Regions from separate parts of the Arthrobacter sp. USHLN218 genome, predicted to be linked through region 1. Evidence: riboswitches for the same ligand, from Rfam matches in the RefSeq annotation. Region 1 holds a riboswitch; each other region holds the start of a gene.

Region 1 (4,531 bases):
CGTCGCCATGAGCATCCCGCCGCTGGTCAGGCGGATGCCGGGCTCGGCTGCCCTATTGGCAGGGATCCTGATCACCCTCGCCGGGATGTTCTGGCTCAGCCGGGCCGGGGCCGACTCGAGCTACGGGACGGCAGTCGCCCTGCCGATGATCCTCATCGGTGCCGGCCAGGGGTTGGCCTTCGCGCCCTTGACGTCATTCGGGATTGCCGGTGCCCCGGCGGCAGACGCCGGCGCCGCGTCCGGCCTGGTGAACACCTTCCACCAGGTAGGCACCTGCCTGGGACTCGGCATCGCCGTCGCGGCCGCAGCCACCGTCCCTGCCGGCGGCCCTGCCACAGGGCAACTGGCTGCGCAGGTCAGCGCCGCCCTCACCACCGGCAGCGTCCTCCTGCTCCTGGCCCTGGCGGTCAGCGCAGCCCTCATCCTGCCCGCAGACCTCGCGGCCCGGCGGATCCGCGAAACCCCGGCCACCGTGTCCGTGCCGCAGGCCGCGCACGCGCGCTGACCACCTGAACCCGGGTTCGTTCTTTGCAGCACCTGCCCCTCGACCACCACCTGTTCCCCACGAAACAAAGGAAAAACTCCCATGAAAACACGCAAGCTCGGCGACGGCCTGGAAACTTCTGCCATGGGCCTCGGCTGCATGGGCCTGAGCTTCGGCCTCGGCCCCGCTACCGACCGGGCCGAAGCCCTTGCCGTCATCCGGTCCGCCGCCGAACGCGGCGTCACCCTGTTCGACACCGCCGAAGGCTACGGCCCTTACCTCAACGAAGACCTCGTCGGTGAAGCCCTGCAGCCCATCCGGGACGACGTTGTGGTGGCCACCAAGTTCGGGTTCGACATCAACGAGAACGGCGAAACGGTCGGGCTCAACAGCCGCCCGGCGCATATCCGCGACGTCGTCGACGCCTCGCTGCGCCGGCTGCGCACAGACCACATCGACGTGCTTTACCAGCACCGGGTCGACCCGAACGTTCCGATGGAGGACGTCGCGGGCACCGTCAAGGACCTGATCGCCGAGGGCAAGGTGCGCCACTTCGGCCTGTCCGAGGCGAGCGAAACCAATATCCGCCGCGCCCACGCCGTCCAGCCCATCGCAGTCATCCAGGACCACTACTCGCTGTGGATGCGGGAGCCGGAAACCACGAAGTTCGGGGTCTGCGAGGAGCTCGGGATCGGACTGGTCGCCTGGGGCCCGCTCGGACAGGGCTTCCTCACCGGCGGCATCACCCGGGACATGAAGTTCGACCACCCCAATGATCTCCGCGCGGACTTCCCGCGCTTCATCCCGGAGGCACTCGAGGCGAACTTCGCCCTGGTCGACTTCCTTAAGGATTTCGGCACCGAAAAAGGCGCCTCCCCGGCACAGATCGCCCTCGCCTGGCTGCTGGCGCAGAAACCCTGGGTCGTGCCGATCCCCGGCGGCACACACCTGACCCACCTGGACGACAATCTGCCCGCAGCCGACCTCGAACTCACCGCGAACGACCTCCGGCGGATCGACGAAGCCCTCGCCGCCCTCGACCTCGTCGGCGCACCCCTCTCCGCCGGGCTCGACGCCGCCATCGACCGCGACCGCTAACCACAGGCAACCTACCGGCCCCGACTCCATCGAAGCCGGCCGGCTTAACACGCCGGCACTCATGGGGGTACTGACAGGCACTCCCAGGCGATCCATGCCCGGTGTTGACTGAAACCCGACACAACCACTAAGGAACCCCACCATGCGAGCAACACTGATGTACGGCGCCGGAGACGTGCGCGTCGAAGCCGTCCCCAACCCCGCCATCCAGGAACCCGCCGACGCGATCGTGCGCATCGTCGCAGGCTGCATCTGCGGCAGCGACCTGTGGCCCTACGCCTCCATGCCGCAGACCCCCGAGGGCGCGCGGATGGGTCACGAATTCGTCGGCATCGTCGAAGAACTCGGATCCGAGGTGACCGGCCTAGCGATCGGGGACTTCGTCATCGCACCGTTCGTCGCTTCCGACGGTACGTGCGATTTCTGCCGGGAGGGACTGCAGACCTCCTGCCGCCACGGGGCCCACTGGGGCGGACATGATGACGGGGGCCAGGGTGAATTCGCCCGTGTCCCGCAGGCCTCCGGGACCTTGGTCGTTGTCCCTGCCGGCTTCGATGAGAAGCTGATTCCGTCACTGTTGAGCCTCTCCGATGTGATGTCGACCGGATACCATGCGGCCAAGAAGGCCGGCATCGCGCCAGGCCAGACGGTCACGGTGATCGGTGACGGCGCGGTCGGCCTCTCAGCGGTCATCTCCGCCAAGCTGATGGGCGCCTCGCGCATCATCCTCATGGGACGGCACCCGGACCGCACGGACCTTGGCCGCGAATTCGGTGCCACCGACGTGGTTTCCGAACGCGGTGAGGAGGGCATCACCAGGGTCAAGGAACTCACGAACGGCGAGGGCACGCACGCCGTGCTCGAAGCCGTGGGCCTCAAGCCTGCGCTCGAGATGGCCATTGGCGTCGTCCGTGACGGCGGCGTCATCAGCCGCGTCGGGGCACCGCAGTTCTCCGACGTGCCGCTCGGGTTCCCCGAGTTCATGCGCAACATCACGCTCACCGGCGGCGTCGCGCCCGCCAGGGCGTACATCGACGAACTACTGCCGCTCGTGCTCGACGGCACCATCGAACCGGGCAAGGTCTTTGACCGGACCATTGGCTTGGACGACGTGCCTGCAGGCTATCGGGCAATGGCCAGCCGCGAAGCCCTGAAGGTACTCGTTCGCCCGTGACCCAGGTCCCGGGACCGACAATGGCCCCGGGACCTGCGTTTTGCCTGCTCAGCGCGTGCGTGAGCACGAACACATGTCACGGGTTTGTAACGATTCAGCAGGGGGCGATACGTTAGATGGCGCCATGCTCCGGACGGTGCCATGGCCTGGTGCGCACGCCGAACTCTGCCAGCGTACCTGTCCGTTCAATTGCACTGGCAGAGGTGGAGGAACCATCATCGGCGCCACCGGCGCCTTGGGGTGAAGTGCGGCCAGCCGAAGCAGTTCCTGCTGTGCGGCGGCCGCGCCGGGATGCTCTCTCTCGAATCCGACAGCTAACTTCTCAGGCGTGTAGAGAGGATTCCCGTGAAGATTCACTCATCGCGCGGTCGCCGGCGTGCCGGCTCCGCCGTTCCACCCGGCCGCCGCGTTCGCGGCCGCCGAAGCGCCGCCGCAGCCTCCTCTGCGGCCGGACTCTCCTCGGTTCGGAAGCCGGTGGCGTTCACCGGCATCGCCGCCGTCGCCACCGGGCTGGCAGCGGCCGTGGTCCTGCCGCTGATTCAGCCAGCGGAACCGGATGCCGCGGGCAACCCCTCGGACGCCAAGACGTTCACGACGACCGGATCGGTAGCGGTATCGACCAGCAGCACGACTCCCGCGTACGACCGGCCCACGGTGGACAGCAAGGCGGCCTCCACCGAGGCTGAACCAAAGCCGGCGGCAGGCGACGTGCTGCCGACCGCCGGCGCCGCTTCCCCGCAGGTCCCCGCGGCAGGAGCGAATGGCCCTGCCGAGGAGCCTGCTGCCGTCCCGACCAGCGACGGTGCGGGAGCAACGGGGACGCCGGAGGCTGCGAGCGCCCCGGCCACCGGCTCGACCCGGGACAAGGCGGCGGCCGCGACCGGTCCGTCCCGGGCCGCCACCGCGGACCCGACCTCGGTGCCGGAATCGACGGGCACGGCGGCGGCCGCGACCGGTCCGTCCCGGGCCGCCACCGCGGACCCGACCTCGGTGCCGGAATCGACGGGCACGGCGTCGTCCGCGCCGGCGAGCCCGCGCCCCACCGCATCCGCCACCCGCACCGAGCGGGCCGTGCCCGACCAGACCGCTCCGGCCCAGCGCAGCGCGCGGGCCACGACGTCGGTGTCTCCGAAGCCTGCTCCGTCCACCGAAACGACCGCTCCCGGTGGTCTTCCCGTGCCTGGCGTATCGGTGGAAATCGGCACTTCGGAGGGCGAAGCGGCGCTGGGGAAGCTTCGGGCAGTGCGCGGCGAGACCGTCGACGACCCGAACTGGCGCTGGATCCGCGCGCATCTGCACGGGCGCGAGGAAGAACGCAGCCGCTAGGCCCTCGTGCTGGTCCGCGGGGACAGAATCCCGCACGCCCCTGCCTCGGACCTGCGGCGGGAGTACGACGGCGGAACTCACGTTCCGCCGTCGTACTTGCTTGAGCTGCGGGCAGCTCAACGGCGGCTCGACCAATTCCCGGATGCGGGATTACCGTTGAGATGGAGTCCGATGATGGACGATTTCAACGCACTGGTGGACACGGCGCGGACGGCCTACGCCCGCGGTGACTGGCATGCCGCCTATCGGGATTTCGGGCGCGCCAGGGAGCTCTCCGGATTGTCAGCGGCGGATCTTGGCCTGCTGGGCAGCGCCGCCTGGTGGGTCGGGGAGGTCCGGGAATCGCTGTCCCTGTCCGAGGAGGTGTACCACCGCTTCCTGGACGGTGGCGAGCCGGCCGAAGCGGCCATGAAAGCGTTGAACCTGGGCCTGTTGTGGTTCATCCGGGG
Region 2 (4,531 bases), on a different contig from region 1:
CGCCGCAACACCGGCCGCGATGCCGGCGGCCGGACCGGCGAAGGGAGGGTCTTCCCGGGTCAAGACGACTGCGGGAGCGTCGGCGCCGCGGCGGAACGCGGCCAACTCGCCAGCCAGCTCTCCGGGGCCAACCACGGCAATCCGCCGCGCCCCGCTGACTGCTTCCAGGGTCCGCAGCAGCAGCGTTTTGCCGTCCAGCCGCAGCAAGGCCTTCGGCGTGCCGGACAGGCGCGAGGATCTGCCGCCGGCCAGGACGACGGCGTCAAAAGTACGGTCCATCAGGCCGCCGGATTGCGGTCCAGGAACTCGCTCCAGGCCGGGGCGGGCCGGTCGAGTTCGCGGATCCGCCAATGAGTGCCGTGAGGTGCGCGCGGAACGATCCGCAGGTGCCAGCCCAGCTGGTTCAGGGTGCGGTCCCCCTTGGCGTTATTGCACCGCAGGCAGCAGGCCACAAGGTTCTCCCAGCTGTCCTCCCCGCCGCGCGAACGCGGCTTGACATGGTCTACCGTGTTGGCGGTCTTGCCGCAGTAGGCGCACAGGTAGCCGTCCCGGCGCAGCACGCCGCGGCGGGTGACCGTCGTGTCCTGCCGGTACGGGATTTTGATGTAGCGGTTGAGCAGGATCACGGAGGGACGTCCCAGGATGTCGTTCGGTCCGACCACCGGGTCCCCGTCTTCGGCGATGACGCTCGCTTTGCCAGTGAGCACAAGGAGCAGCGCCCGGCGGAAGGTCACTACCGCCAGCGGCTCATATCCAGCGTTCAGAACGAGTGTGCGCATCGCACATTCCTGTTCGTCCGACCACGTCCGGTCAGCGGGATCACTGCTGTGCCCGGCCATGATGTTTCGTCACCGACAAGAGTTAGAGTAAGCGCAATTCGCGGCGCTGCGCTAATTCTTTCCGCTGCCGGACCGGCGCCGCTTCTCGCGGGCATCAGCTGAAACCTTTTGTCGCCACGCATTAACGACGGAACGCCGCACCGTTGCGGTGCGGCGTTCCGTGGACGCGTCGGCCGCCGGGATGCTGTGCAACCGGCCGGCTTAGGGTCGTGCTTAGGCGCTGGGACGGATGAAGACCGGGCCCGAGCCGATGTAGGCGTCGGCCAGGGTCGTGGTGTATCCGGTCCAGCCGCCGTGGATGGCCTGGCCGTTGCCCACGTAGATGGCGATGTGGGGAACGCCGGCTCCGGCGTCGTCGTAGTAGATCATGTCGCCCGGCTGGGGCGTGGAGACCTGGGTGCCGTAGGCGAAGAACTGGGCGGGGGCGAGGTCGCCGACGGAGATGCCTGCGGAGCGCAGGGCGTTCTCGACCATGGCGGTGCAGTCCTGGGAAACGCCGATCTGGCTGTAGGCGGAGGCGACCAGGGCGGCACCGATGCCGCTGGCGGCTACATCGGTCTTCTTCTCTTCCTTGGGGGCCGAGGCAGCCGGAGCTTCTTCGGCGGGTGACTCTGAGGCGGGTGCTTCTTCGGCGGGCGCCACTTCTTCAGCGACAGCTTCAACGACCGGTTCCGGCTCTTCCACCGGCGCCGGCGTGGAGCTGATGCTCGGGCGGTCGAATTCGAGGTCGGCGGTGCTGGAAGCCTGGACGGCCTCGACCTGGATGCGGGAGGGAGCGGAGGCGGCTGCCTGGACGGAGGCGTCGCGCTGGACGGCGGTTGCCTGGGCGGGAACGCCAACGGTCAGGACCAGTCCGGACGCAGCAGCGATGACCGCAGCCTGGCGACCTACGGAACCGGCGTTCGAGGAAACAGCCTTGGAGATCGTCTCCAACGGGCTGGTACGCACGGGGACGGCACGATGGCGACCCGTGACAGAAGTGTTCTTAGACACGATCAATACCTCTCCCCATGCCTGCGAGGTGAGCTGTCGGGTTCGGATGGGAGTCATCCGGCCATGGGCATTTCCGGCAATTGTCCGTAAATGGCCCAAAACTTAACCCCAAGGGTTTCTACTGAAACCCGTAAAGTGGTTCCCCCGCCCCTGCCATGCGAATTTTTTGTGCGAACGGACCCCGGTCGGTGGCAGAGCTCGGCAATCCATCCGGAGGAGCCAAATCATCTCTGCGATTTGGCACGAGTTAGAGAATATACGATCACCGGATATAAGTCACATTCAGATCACAGCGCGGCGACGGAACGATCACGACGGAAGCGTCGCAGGTCGGAACGATTCACCAACTGCGAGCAAAAGCCGGGCTAAACCGGCCGGAAGTGAATTCCGCCACAGCAGCCTAAGCACCGCGGAATCGTTGCGGAATGACAACGGAACGGACTTGGCATTGCGGAGAAAATTCCAGGCAGGGCAGGCCCGGCCATTTCGTCGGATACCGCTGCGGCCATTTCATCCGCCGCCGAGGAAAGGTTTAGAGCCAGCCCTTCGGATCCACCATGTCCCCATTCACGACAACTTCGAAATGGAGGTGGCAGCCGGTGGAATTGCCGGTCGTGCCGCTCTGGGCGAGGAGGTCGCCGCGGGTGACCTTGTCGCCCACCTCGGCACTGATGCTGGTGAGGTGGTTGTAGGTGGTCTTCAGCCCGTTGCCGTGGTCCACGACGACGCGGTTCCCATAGCCGCCTGCCCAGCCGGCTTCGGTCACGGTACCGCCGGCTGCCGAGTAGACCGGGCTGCCGCACGCTGCCCCGTAGTCCTGGCCGGTATGCATTTCCCCGGCGTAACCGGTAACCGGGTTGACCCGGAAGCCGAACGGGGAGGTCATCTTCATGCTGTCCATCGGCTGGGACAGCGTCCCTTCGCTGCCGATCGGCTTGGCGTCTTCCCCGGCGGCCACCATGACCTGCTCGAGCTTCGTGTCCGGGTCGAACGTGCTGCCCAGGCCGGTCCGCTGGAACTGGAGTTCGACCTCGGCCGCGGCAGTGACCGGCTGTCCGGAAACCGCGACCGCTCCTGCTGCCTCGGGCAGGTCCGCACCGGGGGCGGCCGTTCCGGCCGTCGTCGGCAAAATGATAGTCAGCGCCAGCCCCGAGGCAGCGGCGGCGACGGCAGCCTTGTGGCCTGCCCCGCGGAACGACGGCCTCGGTGATGCTGCAACTTCGGCGCGGCGGCGGCCGGTGGCTGCGGTGCGTGGCCGCCGGGCCGGAGCGGGCGCGGCTGAACGGCGCCGTCCCGTTGCTCTTAGTTCTGACAACAGTCTTCCCTCTCCTGGAAGCCTGCGAAGTTAGCTGTCGGGTTCGAGTAGAAGAAACTCGGCCACGCCGGGCATGCGGCATCAGCGGACAAACGCAGCTGGTGCCGAACCCGGGCGAGGCTTCACCCCAAGGCAGCTGAACGGTGCTGCCGTTTGGATGGGTCCTCCGCCCCTGTCGGATCGAGACGCTGATCCGCCGACAGGGTTCGGCTGCGGATCAGGTAACGCCAATGCATCGGCGCCAAGCACCAACTATAGGGGCATACCGCCGCAAGTGATAAATCCGTTATCCAACTCTGTGGATAACGGATTTATCCGTCGTGACCAGGGCGGAGACGTTCCTAGCCCAGGGCGACAAAGATGTGGGCTGCGACTTCGGGCGGAAGCTCGAGGGCTCCATCGATGCCGGGCACACGGACCGAGATGTACTCGCCGGCCGTGGCCAGCTGCAGCTCCGCACCCGGCTTGAGGCCGCCCTCTTCCAGCTGGACCAGCAGTTCCGGGTCCACCTGGATCGGTTCGGCCAGCCGGACGATGACCACCCGCTGCTCCGCCGAGTAGCCGCGCATGGCCTCGGTCAGGTTCACCATCCCGGTCGCGAATTCGGCGGCGGGTTCGCCGCCGAGAGCTTCGAGTCCGGGAATCGGGTTGCCGTAGGGCGATTCCTTGGGCCTGCCCAGCAGCTCATAGAGACGCTGTTCCACCCGCTCGCTCATCACGTGTTCCCAGCGGCAGGCTTCATCGTGGACATACGCCCACTCCAGCCCGATCACGTCGGCGAGGAGCCGCTCCGCCAGCCGGTGCTTCCGCATGACCTCGACCGCGCGCCGGCGCCCGTGCTCGGTCAGTTCCAGGTGGCGGTCATCCGAAACCACCACGAGGCCGTCGCGCTCCATCCGCCCGATCGTCTGCGAAACGGTGGGACCGGAATGGCGCAGCCGCTCGGCGATGCGTGCCCGAAGGGCAACGATGTTCTCCTCTTCCAGCTCGAGAATCGTCCGCAGATACATCTCGGTGGTGTCGATGAGATCAGTCACTTATTTCTTGCTCCTCGGCGCAGATGGCGGGAATCCGCTTCTCAAACCGACGCACCGGCGTCGTTGTCCCACAGTCCAGATTAGCCTGTTTGCCGCGCTGGGCAGGTAACGGGGCGCCAGCCCGCGCGCTCTGACGGTTCCATAATGCGGGACTACCGCCCGCTGGCTTACGGGCCGGCCGGAGGGTACGGCAGAATATAGACGGTTCAAGGGCGAACTCCAGTCAACACCGTAGCCGGCCAGGAAGAGACCAGATGAGCGACAACCAGTCCATCAGCATCCCCACAGAACTGCTCCCCCAGGACGGACGCTTCGGTGCCGGTCCCTCGAAGATCCGCCCCGAGCAG
Region 3 (4,531 bases), on a different contig from region 1:
GTCCCAGTCCGGCGGCCCAGAGGGCGGCCGTCGTCGTATCCGCAAAGGGGACGACGGCGGCGGCCACCTCCGCGACGGCCTGTCGCCGTCCGGCGAGCCAGGAGAAGGTGATCGACAGAAGCACGGGGCCGGCCACCACCAGGGCGAGCAGCAGCAGGGATCCGGACAGCAGGTGGACCAGGTACCAGGCCGCGCCGCGCCAGCGCCGGCCGAAGGCTGGCCTGCTTGGCCGGCCAGCCGGAGCGGATACGTCCGGAAGGCCGGGCAGGTCCACCGCCAGCAGCTCCCGTACTGCCGTGCGCTCGAGTTCACGCGTCACGGGCAGCAGCGCGGGGACGGCCAGGAGGGTGCAGAGGATCGCGAAGGCGAACGACGCCAGGCCGGCACTCACCGCCGCCAGCTGCGTGGCCCAGATGAACACCGCGAAATACGGCACGGCCAGCAGGGCACCGATCATCATGAACACAAAGTGCCTGAAGATCAGCCCCGCCCGCCGTGCCATGGGGCGGCCCGACTCGGTCATGGCCCTATTCTTGCCTATCCCGCCGACAGGATGAGCCCGCACGCGGCTAGCCTTGGCCCCGCACCGGGTCAGCCTCCGCGTCCGCAGCGGAGGCAGCCGGTGCGCCGCTTCAGGTAGTAGGCCAGCGTGGCAGCCGCCAGCAGCGGGCCCCACACGACCCAGAGCAGGGTGGGCGCGCCAGTGGCCCAGTTGACCGCATCGAACGGAATTCCGGTGGAGATTCCCGAGGTGAAGATCCTCAAATAGGCGGCTCCGGCCGGGACTACCACGACGGAGACCAGGCCGGCCGGAATGACCGCGAGCAGGATCGGCACCCGGCGTCCGCCTAGCCAGGGGATCCAGCGGGGAAAGACGGAACCCCAGCGGCAAAGGAGCCCGAGCGTCAGGAGCGTGCCAAGCAGCGCCATCGAGGCCAGGGCGAGGCCTGCGTAGACCATGCCGGTCTCCTGCATCATGGCCAGGACCTCCGGGCTGATCCCCAGCGGGATCCCGGCCGCCCACGCGAACCGTGTGGCTCCGTAGACCGCGGGAATCGCAGCGGCGGCTATGGTCACGGGCGTGCCCCGTCGGCGGGTGGCGGCGGCGAACCGGCCGCCGCCGCCATTGCGGCCGCAGCGCAGGCACGCGCCGGAGGACTTCCGAAGGCTGGCGGCCGCGGTCATGGTCCAGAGCGCCACCCCGGCCAGCAGCACGAGCTGGTGCCCGACGATCGGCCAGCCGTAGTTTTCCGGCAGGGCAGCAGGATCGGTGAGCGCGAGCACCAGCAGGAAGGGAACATAACCCAGCATGGTCAGGATGCGGGTGTCCACGGCGAGCAGCAGGACCGCGGCCGCATAGAGGAGGGCAAACGCCACGGCGGCGCCTGCCAGCAGCCGGCGCGGGCGCCGGCGCACGTGGACCGCCAGCGCCAGCAGTCCGCCGAGCACGGCGCCCGCGGGCAGCAGGTACATGAGCACCTCGCCGAGCGGACCGTTCAGCGGGGCCAATTCCACGGGTACGGCGGGGTCGGCGAGCGGCAGCTTCCGGCCGGGAAGAACGACGGCGAAGGCGGCGGCGGCGTAGATGAGCGCGGCTACGGCGGTGAGCAGCGGCGCGGCGGAAACCGGTCCGCCCTCCCGTAGGCGGGACGGCTGGGGTGCGGCGGCCGGAACGCTATCCGACGGCGGCAGGGGACCGGGGGATGGTGCGGGTGAAGTAGTCATGGCTTCAGTCTGGCCAGGCCCGCCGCGCCGGAGATCCCCCGGACGGGCGGACCGGGTCCCCCGGAAGAGGGAATTCCGGGCTCCGGGGGTTAAAAGGAGCAGCTCCGCCGGAACGAATCCGACGGAGCTGCTCCGTGATCCCGGGACGGCCTATGGGGGAAGGGCCGGCCCGGAAGCCTAAGTTTTAGCGAGCGGTGTAGTAGCCGTCGACGCTCATCCAGCTGGTCGGGTGGACCAGGGTGCCGTCGCCCGGGTTCAGGGCGCTGACCATCTTGCCGCCGCCGAGGTAGATGCCGATGTGGCTTCCGCCGTTCTGCGACACCAGGTCACCCGGCTTCGGGTTGCTGGTCGGGGTCAGGAAAGCGGCCTGGGCCGCGGCGGTGCGGGGCAGCTTGATCCCGGCCTGGGCGTAGACCCACTTGGTGAAGCCGGAGCAGTCCCAGCCGGCCGGGGTGGTGCCGCCCCAGACGTAGGGGCTGCCGACCATCGACTTGGCGATGCCGGCAATGCCGGAGGTGGACGAAGCCGGGCTGATCTCGGCGCTGGCCAGGGAGACGTTCATGCTGCCGGCCGGGGCGGCCTGGACCTGCGGGGCCGGAGCCTCGGCAGCGGGGGCCTCTGCGGCGGGGGCGGGGGCGGCGTCGGCGGCGGCACCGGAGAGGGCGATGACGTCACCCGGGTAGATGATGGAATCCATGCCCAGGCCGTTCGCAGCGAAGACGTCTTCCAGGGCCACGCCGTGCTGGCTGGCGATGGCACCGAGGGTATCGCCCGGCTTCACGGTGTGGGAGGAAGCGGCGGACTGTGCAACTGCGGCCACGGCCTCGGAGGCGGCGGCTTCGGCGGCACCGGCCGGCGCCACGTAGGCGGCGGCGTGGTCCGGGGCCTCGCCGGCGGCGTTGGCAGCGGGCATGCCCGCACCGAGCATCAGGCCGGCACCGGCGGTGACAACGGCGGCGCCGCGGCCGACCTTGCCTGCGTTGGCCGAAACGGACTTGGTGGCCTCGCTGATGAGGAAGTTGCGGGCCGGGGTGGCGCGGTGGCGCGCCGAATTGTTCGTGAACACAGTTGTGCCTCTCCCAATGCCTACGAGGTGAGCTGTCGGGTTCGGATGGGAGTCACCCGGCCGTGGAGCAGTACGGAACGTACTCCTCGGCTTAACCCCAAGGGCTTCGTGGAAGCCCGAAAAACTTGGGTCCCCCGCCTCTGCCAGCGGTAACTGAACGGGCTCGAATTGTGGTGGCAGAGTTAGGCAATCCACTCGAGCTGGCCGGGTAGGGGCCCGACGCTTCGACAACACTACATAACGGTTTGGTAACCACCAACTCGAATCCGGGCAGATGTGGACAACTTCACATTCGGATTCTGTTCATCCACAGTTGGGAATTGATCGAGCAAATCCGGCCTGACTAGGACGGATGTACCCTCCGGGACGACGCCCAAAAGGGGGGTATTAAGACCGTAGAAAAATTTGAGATTGTCCGTTTCCACGAGGTCGGGGTCGGACGGCCAGCAGCCGATCACGAGACCGCCCACGCGCAGCTTCCTGGTGCCTAGGGCCTCGAGCGTCAGCAGCGTGTGGTTGAGCGTACCCAGGCCGCTGCGGGCGACGACGATGGTGGCCGAGTTGTCCGGGAAGCGCGCCGCCAGGTCCGCCAGGGTATGCCCCTCGCCGTCCAGCTCGACCAGCAGGCCGCCGGCGCCTTCGACCAGTACATGGGCGGCCGTTTCAGCCTCGGCCCGGATGTGCCGGACGTGGTCGTCCAGGCCGGGCAGGACCGCTCCCTCCCGGCGCGCGGCTGCGGGCGGGGCCATCGGGTGCAGCAGCCGGACGCCTTCGGAGACCCGGTCCACGCCGGAGAGTTCGCGGACCTCATCGATGTCTCCGGGCTCATCCGGAGCCACGCCGGTCTGCGCCGGCTTGTAGACCGCCACTGGCCCCTTCCGGTGGCCGGACAGCGCGGAGGCAAGCGCCGCCGTCGTCCTGGTCTTGCCCACGCCGGTGTCCGTGCCGGTGACGAAAATGATGCGTGGCAGCCCGCGGATTCCGGGGGCGGTGTCCGCTTCGAGGGGCTGTGGGCCGGGCTGTGTAGGGGTGGTCATGGGAAATCGGGCTCCTGCCGGACGACGACGGTATGGGGGCTCTGGAAGGACAGCAGGCGCAGCCACGCGGGGTCCGGTCCGTGCAGCCGCACCTCGGGCAGGGCACGGGCCGTCTCCTCGAGGACCAGCACGGTTTCCAGCTCGGCAAGCTTCGCGCCGAGGCACCGGTGCAGCCCGTGGCCGAAGGCCAGCGAGTAGGCCGTGGCGCCGGTGTCGGGCCCGTGGTGGCCGCTGAGTTCCAGCACGATCTCCGCTCCGGCGGGCAGCACGGTGCCGCCCAGCGTCGTGGCACGGGCGGCGGCGCGGCGCCAGGTGTGGACCGATGATTCGGTCGCGAGCACTTGCCGAACGAAGTCCCGGCCGGAACCGCCCGCCGCGAGCAGCCGCCACCGGTCCCGGTGCTGCAGCGTGCGGTAGAGCGCGGTGGCGATCAGCTGGGCCGTGGTCTCCTGCCCGGCGATGACCAGGAAGTAGCCCAGCGAGCAGATTTCGGCTTGCTTGAGGCCCGCGCGGTCCAGCACCCCGAACAGTGTGTCCGTGCCCCGCGCGGCGGCAACTTCGCCGCGCAGCCAGGTGTAGAACTCGGCTGCGCTCCCGGCCAGGGCCGGCTGGCGGTCGGCATCGGGCCAGCCCCAGAACAGCTCCAGCGAGTCGCGGCTCCACCGCTTCAGTGTGTCCAGGTCCGGCAGGCTGGTGCCGATCA

The links. A riboswitch is a leader RNA that binds a small molecule or an ion and turns the genes downstream of it on or off. The one in region 1 is predicted to bind cyclic di-AMP.
Region 2: linked by a shared signal. The riboswitch ahead of WFH44_RS20480 (C40 family peptidase) and the one ahead of WFH44_RS16910 (hypothetical protein) in region 1 are both predicted to bind cyclic di-AMP.
Region 3: linked by a shared signal. The riboswitch ahead of WFH44_RS04010 (C40 family peptidase) and the one ahead of WFH44_RS16910 (hypothetical protein) in region 1 are both predicted to bind cyclic di-AMP.

The regions. Positions count from the first base shown of each region.
Region 1 covers NZ_JBBCYT010000007.1:268,886-273,416, forward strand. Annotated here, with positions in the region: gene WFH44_RS16895 (MFS transporter) at 1-505, shown strand, start outside; gene WFH44_RS16900 (aldo/keto reductase) at 587-1,582, shown strand; gene WFH44_RS16905 (zinc-dependent alcohol dehydrogenase family protein) at 1,725-2,756, shown strand; cyclic di-AMP (ydaO/yuaA leader) riboswitch at 2,907-3,099, shown strand; gene WFH44_RS16910 (hypothetical protein) at 3,102-4,082, shown strand; gene WFH44_RS16915 (response regulator transcription factor) at 4,254-4,531, shown strand, end outside.
Region 2 covers NZ_JBBCYT010000012.1:74,636-79,166, reverse strand. Annotated here, with positions in the region: gene mobA (molybdenum cofactor guanylyltransferase) at 1-279, opposite strand, end outside; gene WFH44_RS20485 (HNH endonuclease) at 279-779, opposite strand; gene WFH44_RS20480 (C40 family peptidase) at 1,053-1,832, opposite strand; cyclic di-AMP (ydaO/yuaA leader) riboswitch at 1,837-2,002, opposite strand; gene WFH44_RS20475 (M23 family metallopeptidase) at 2,365-2,961, opposite strand; cyclic di-AMP (ydaO/yuaA leader) riboswitch at 3,152-3,369, opposite strand; gene WFH44_RS20470 (metal-dependent transcriptional regulator) at 3,489-4,184, opposite strand; gene serC (phosphoserine transaminase) at 4,439-4,531, shown strand, end outside.
Region 3 covers NZ_JBBCYT010000002.1:90,318-94,848, forward strand. Annotated here, with positions in the region: gene WFH44_RS04000 (sensor histidine kinase) at 1-523, opposite strand, end outside; gene WFH44_RS04005 (hypothetical protein) at 592-1,725, opposite strand; gene WFH44_RS04010 (C40 family peptidase) at 1,910-2,791, opposite strand; cyclic di-AMP (ydaO/yuaA leader) riboswitch at 2,795-2,965, opposite strand; gene bioD (dethiobiotin synthase) at 3,025-3,828, opposite strand; gene WFH44_RS04020 (cytochrome P450) at 3,825-4,531, opposite strand, start outside.